2 linked regions of the Hoeflea algicola genome follow. The protein of the gene in region 2 interacts with the protein of the main gene of each other region in a pairwise test. Links are inferred from orthologs where the notes say so. Each region holds a gene or a part of one and is shown on either strand. Other genes may lie near its edges.

Evidence for each region.
Region 1: the proteins of OEG84_RS17150 (region 2) and OEG84_RS05490 interact in binary tests that used the Escherichia coli proteins (3 or more experiments, as listed by UniProt). The link is inferred for Hoeflea algicola from one-to-one orthologs.

What each region holds. Positions count from the first base shown.
Region 1 is NZ_JAOVZR010000001.1:1,100,264-1,103,409, forward strand. The notes cover bases 255-3,077. They hold OEG84_RS05490 (cysteine desulfurase family protein), read right to left. Parts: upstream 2,335-3,077; coding sequence 1,174-2,334; downstream 255-1,173. Other genes in these bases: sufB (Fe-S cluster assembly protein SufB), read right to left, coding at 255-1,008; OEG84_RS05495 (alpha/beta hydrolase), read left to right, coding at 2,580-3,077. In the rest of the region: more of sufB, read right to left, coding at 1-254; more of OEG84_RS05495, read left to right, coding at 3,078-3,146. UniProt on the Escherichia coli protein: Master enzyme that delivers sulfur to a number of partners involved in Fe-S cluster assembly, tRNA modification or cofactor biosynthesis. Catalyzes the removal of elemental sulfur from cysteine to produce alanine.
Region 2 is NZ_JAOVZR010000001.1:3,512,173-3,515,287, forward strand. What follows is about bases 263-3,054. They hold OEG84_RS17150 (sulfurtransferase TusA family protein), read right to left. Parts: upstream 1,878-3,054; coding sequence 1,647-1,877; downstream 263-1,646. Other genes in these bases: mobA (molybdenum cofactor guanylyltransferase MobA), read right to left, coding at 263-647; fdhD (formate dehydrogenase accessory sulfurtransferase FdhD), read right to left, coding at 644-1,534; OEG84_RS17160 (hypothetical protein), read right to left, coding at 2,840-2,992. Outside these bases: mobB (molybdopterin-guanine dinucleotide biosynthesis protein B), read right to left, coding at 1-30; more of mobA, read right to left, coding at 27-262. UniProt on the Escherichia coli protein: Sulfur carrier protein involved in sulfur trafficking in the cell. Part of a sulfur-relay system required for 2-thiolation during synthesis of 2-thiouridine of the modified wobble base 5-methylaminomethyl-2-thiouridine (mnm(5)s(2)U) in tRNA.

The sequences.
Region 1 (3,146 bases), 2.4 Mb from region 2 along the record:
CTCGCCGCGCGAACCGTCGCCGCGCAGGATACAGGACGGGTATTTCCAGGTGATCGCCGAACCGGTTTCGACCTGGGTCCATGAAATTTTCGAGTTCTTGCCACGACAATCGCCGCGCTTGGTCACGAAATTGTAGATCCCGCCCTTGCCCTCCTTGTCGCCCGGATACCAGTTCTGCACGGTCGAGTACTTGATCTCGGCATCGTCGAGCGCAATCAGTTCGACAACGGCCGCATGCAACTGGTTCTCGTCGCGCTGCGGCGCGGTGCATCCCTCGAGATAGGAGACATAGGCCCCCTCCTCGGCGATGATCATCGTGCGTTCGAACTGGCCGGTGTTCTTCTCGTTGATGCGGAAATAGGTCGACAATTCCATCGGGCAACGCACGCCCTTGGGCACGAACACGAACGAGCCGTCGGTGAATACCGCCGAATTGAGCGTGGCGTAGTAATTGTCGGTCACCGGCACCACGGTGCCGAGATATTTCTGCACCAGTTCCGGATGCTCGCGCATCGCTTCCGAGATCGACATGAAGATCACGCCGGCCTTCGCTAGCTCCGCCTTGAAGGTGGTGACCACTGACACTGAATCGAACACCGCATCGACAGCGATCTTCGGTCTTTCAACGCCCGCCAGAATTTCCTGCTCGCCGAGCGGAATCCCGAGCTTCTCGTAAACCCGGAGCAATTCCGGGTCGACCTCGTCAAGCGACTTCGGCCCCGATGTGCTCTTGGGCGCGGAGTAGTAGTGGATGTCCTGGAAATCGATCTTCGGATAGTCGACCCGTGCCCAGGTCGGCTCCTCCATCGTGAGCCAGCGCTTGAAAGCGTCGAGACGCCATTCGAGCATCCATTCTGGCTCGTTTTTCTTGGCTGATATCATCCGGATGGTGTCTTCGGTAAGACCCTTCGGCGCGGTATCGCTCTCGATTTCCGTTTCGAAACCGTACTTGTATTGGTCCACATCAATTTGGCGGACCTGATCAATGGTCTCCTGCACCGCAGGCATGGCGCTCTCCAATCTCGCCGGGTCAAGGCCGGCAGCTTGTTAACGTCGTGTGATACGCCCTTGCAGGCCCATCACTATGTAGGGCGAGACGGTTGTCTGCGCCATGTCATTCGCGAAATAACTTGGTTCGCGAATGGAATTTCGTGCGCGGCGTCAGGCCGCGGCTTACGCGCCCTGGCGGGCAATCCGCCGGGCATTGATGCGTTTAAACACATCCAGGAATTGCGCAATGTCTTCCTGGCCGTGGTCACGACCCAGACTGACCCGGATCGCGCCCAGTTCAGCATCGGCGCCCATCGCCGCGAGCACGTGGCTCGGCCCGATCTTGCCCGACGAACACGCCGACCCCGCCGACACCGCAGCGCCTTCCACGTCGAAGGCGATCTGCGCCGTTTCGGCCTTGAGACCGGGCAGTGCGAAGAAGCAGGTATTGGCCAACCGCTCGACTTCGCCACCATGGATGATGACATCCGGCGCAATGGCGCGCATTTCCGATTCCATTTGGTCACGTAGCGCCAAAAGTTCGACCACGCTGCCAAGCGCAACGATCGCGGCCTCTGCTGCAGCGCCGAAGCCGACGATCCCGGTCAGGTTCTCGGTGCCACCGCGATGGCCCTTCTCCTGGCCTCCGCCGGCCAGCAGCGGCGCCGGCATCAGCGTTTCGCCGGCGCTAATCAAGGCGCCAATCCCTTTGGCCGCGCCGACCTTGTGACCCGAGAGAATCAGGAAATCAGCTCCCAGCTCCGCAATCGATAACGGCAGCCGGCCAGCGCCCTGCACGGCATCGACCACCAATAACCCGTGATACGCTTTCACCAGATCGGCCGCTTGCCGCACAGGCTGGATCACGCCAGTCTCATTGTTGGCAAGTTGCAGCGCCAGCATGATCTGTCCGTCAGACGGGTCTTGCGCCGCTAACGCCTCTTCAAGCGCCCCAAGATCAATCCGCCCATGGCCGTCAACCGGCACAATCGTGACCTGGTCGGGCGCAAATCGTCCGCCGGCAAGGACCGCCGGATGTTCAACCGCCGAGACAAACAGTCGCGACAGCCTGACCGGCGCCCGCCCCATTCTGAAATCCGGGGTCAGCACGTGGTTGGCAGCCTCGGTGGCACCCGACGTGAAGGTAACCTGAGCAGCCGGAACGCCTGCAAGCCGAGCGACGGCATCACGGGCCTTGGCCACCAATGCCCGCGCCTTGCGGCCTTCCGCATGCACGGAGGAAGGGTTGCCCGGCAGCGCCATCGCATCAATCATCGCTGCCCTCGCCGCTGGTAAAAGCGGCGCGGTTGCGTTGTGATCGAGGTAGAGGCGCCCGTTCGCCATGGTGTCCTTCACCTGTTGCAAGGCCTGCATAAAGATGCAGGCGCATTTTTCTTGAATTTTCAGTGCCCAATGCCGTAAGACACTCACACTTTCAGCAAACCCGCTGCAGTTTCGAATGATTCTAAACTAGGTTCTAGGGAGCCGCCCCGCCGCCGTCAAGAGCGCGGACGCGATATCCACCCGCCGGCCCGTGTCCAAGTTGACGCACCGCAGGCGCGCGAACCCAGCTCACGTATGGAGTACGAATGCCTGAAGTCATTTTCAATGGCCCCGCCGGCCGCCTCGAAGGCCGCTACCAGCCGGGCAAGGAAAAGAACGCGCCCATCGCCATCATATTGCATCCGCACCCACAGTTCGGCGGCACTATGAACAATCAGATCGTCTACAACCTGTTTTATATGTTCCAGCAGCGCGGTTTCACCACGCTGCGCTTCAACTTCCGCAGCATCGGTCGCAGCCAGGGCGAATTCGACCATGGCGCGGGTGAATTGTCCGACGCCGCAGGCGCGCTCGACTGGGTTCAGAGCCTGCACCCCGATTCCAAGAGCTGCTGGGTTGCCGGCTATTCTTTTGGCGCCTGGATCGGCATGCAGTTGCTGATGCGCCGCCCGGAAATCGAGGGCTTCTTCTCGATCGCGCCCCAGCCCAACACCTATGACTTCTCGTTCCTGGCGCCCTGCCCCTCGTCCGGCCTGATCATCCATGGCGATGCAGACAAAGTGGCGCCGGAAAAGGACGTCATTGGCCTGGTTGAAAAACTCAAGCTGCAAAAGGGCATTCTGATCACCCAGAAGACCATGCCCGGCGCCAAC
Region 2 (3,115 bases):
TCCGGTGATACCGAAGACGCGCTGGATCATGCAGGCGCCCCGGCGAGATGGCGTTCCGCCTCGGCCAGTTCTTCGGGCGTATTGGCATTGAAGAACGGATCCGGCATTCCGTCTCCGTCCGCCTCGAAATCGCAAAACGCAAAATCGTGCCGGTGGACCCAGGCCAGCACCTTCATCGTGTCGCTGGTGACCAGCCACTCAGCCAGATCGTCGCGCAATGCCACCGGCCACAGTCCGAAAACTGAATGCCGGTTGCCACCCGAGCGGGCGATGACAATGCGCTCCGGGCCGCTTAGCTCCGAGAACCGGTCTACCAGATCGAGCGGCAGGAACGGCGTATCTGTCGCGGCACTGACGATGTGGGTGATGCCCGGCAGCTTTGCCGCCCATTCAAGCCCGGTCAGCACGCCGGCAAGCGGGCCGACATGACCGCCGATCGTGTCGGGCAGTACCGGCAGACCAAATTGAAGATAGGGTTCCGGGTCTGAATTGGCATTGATCGCGAGCTGATCCACCTGCGGCGCAATCCGGTCGATCACCCGCGAGATCATCGATTGTCCGGCGAGCATTTGCAGCGCCTTTTCGCCGCCGCCCATCCGCCGCGACAACCCGCCTGCCAACACCAGCCCGGCGATTTTGCTGCTCATGAATCATCCCCCGAAGCGCCCTTGCGGCGATGCCGCGGCGCTTCACCAGCGGCTTCAGCTGGATCACCATCAAATTCGATCCGCTCCAGACCTGCGAGCGCCAGAAACCTTTTGCCGCGCGCCCGGCCGATCAGTGTTAAACCGGCCTTTTGTGCAAGCTCCACGCCCCAGGCCGTGAAACCCGAGCGGGACACGAGGATGGGAATACCCATCATCACGGTCTTGATCACCATCTCCGAGGTCAGCCGTCCGGTGGTGTAGAAAACCTTGTCGTCAGCCGAGACCTTGTTCATGAACATCCAGCCGGCGATCTTGTCGACCGCATTGTGCCTGCCGACATCCTCCATATAGACCAGCGGCACGTCGCCCTGGCACAGCACGCAGCCGTGGATCGCGCCGGCTTCCAGATAAAGGCTCGGCGCAGAGTTGATCTTGTGGGTCAGCGCATAGAGATCCGAGGTTTTTAGCCGCGCATCCGGCGCCAGATGGATGTCGGAGAAATTCTCCATCACATCGCCAAACACGGTTCCCTGGGCGCAGCCCGAGGTGCGCACTTTCTTCTGCAACTTGGTCTCGTAATCGGTCTCGCGTTTGGTGCGCACCACCACCACTTCGAGATCGTCGTCATAATCGATCGCGGTGATCTCGTCGTCGGCCTGCAGCATGTTCTGGTTCAAGAGATAACCGACAGCCATCAGGTCCGGATGATCGCCGATCGTCATCATGGTGACGATTTCCTGGCGGTTGAGATAAAGCGTCAGCGCCTTTTCCGTGACCACCCGTGTAGTCACCTTTGCGCCCAGATGATCGACGCCGGTGACCTCGGCCGAAAGCCGCGGGTCGGAGGGATCGGTCTTGAGCAGAAAACCGTCGTCAGACGGGGGCAGGGCTATCGTCACGGGAACAACTTTCACTTCGAGTCCATCAATGGCCGATGCTAGTGAGATTTGGCTCAAACGCAACTCGCTCCGGCATTGAGTGCAATCAAATTGAACCGCTCTAACCGCGCTTGCGGATACGGTAGCGCATCTCAGGTCCAGTGGTAACGGTGGAGAGCAATTCGTGCCCGGATTCGCTGCAGAAAAACGGCACGTCGATGGCAGAAAGCGGATCGTCGCAAACCAGGCAAAGCACGGCGCCCACCGGCATTTCGCCCAGACGCTTGCGCGCCTTGAGAACCGGCAGCGGGCATTCCAGCCCAAGGGTCAGAAGTTCGACATCAAAATCCATATGCATTACTTAATATGAAATGCGTTCGACTGGAACAGGTTGATTGAGAGTGATGTCAGGTTAATTCCTGACGAGTGCATATCCGGTATGCGCGGAGTTATCAGGCAGCATTTCCGGCCACGTCCTTCCAATGTGCGATCGCCCTGAGTCGATGCAGATGGACTTCGTTGGCCGAGTATTTCTGGTGGGTTGGGACAAACAGATTTCGGACAGCGGAGAAGACATTGACGAAACGTTGCAAAGCGCCCGGCGAGTGGAACCGCTGCATCACTCGCTCCCGTTTCCGCAGAGGAAGATGAGAGTTCTCGGCGCGATTGTTCGACCCTTTGTGTGATTGATGCTCGACGGTGGACATGACTTGACGCCGCATGGCTGCGTAAGAACGAAGTTCGTCGGTGACAATACGCTTCGGCATGGATTTCTGCTTCTTCATCAGCCGGATCAGAAGGCGTTTCGCAGCCCTTTGTGTTTCGGCGTATCTGGGCGATCTCGTCGAGAACGTAGCCGTCCTGATCGACTGCGCGCCAGAGCCAGTATTTCCGGCCGCCGATCGTCACGACCACCTTGTCCAGATGCCGGATGTCGCTCGGGTTTGGCGGCTTCCGACGCAAGCAGTTAGCATAGTACGGGCCGCATTTCTTCGCCCAACAACGGATAGTCTCATAGGAAACGATGAGGCCGCGCTCCAATAGCATTTCCTCCACCAGGCGCAGGCTCAACGGAAATCGCAAGGATAGCCAAACCGTATGGGCTATCACAGCGGGTGGAAAACGATGGCGTTTGCAACTAACAGGGTTCATGTTCATGACGGCCAGATAGCCGCAAAAACTTTCAACTGCAGTTCACCTGACATCACCCTTCAGCCCCATTAGAGCATCCGCCAATCGTCAAGGTCGAGACAACGTCACATCGCCGCTTCGCAGCAATATGCCGCGGAGTAGCGTCGAGAGATTGTACTGTCGTCAGGTCTCCACGCTCGGATAGTCTTGATCCCGCCAATGTTGCAGCTTGGCCGCGAATTCGCGTTGGAATGAAAGCGGACCGGATTTCGCCATGTAGGGCTCCTCATAGATGCCGATAAACATGGTCAGGTTGAGGAAAAAATGCGCGCCCATTTCGAACAGGGCGAGTTAACCTGACATCATGCCCCTGCACTGGCATTGACTCATTGAGATCAACATTGAGACAATGGAACTCGCCTCCAGACCCTTCCCAAACCGATTGATCTGCCCGGGGAG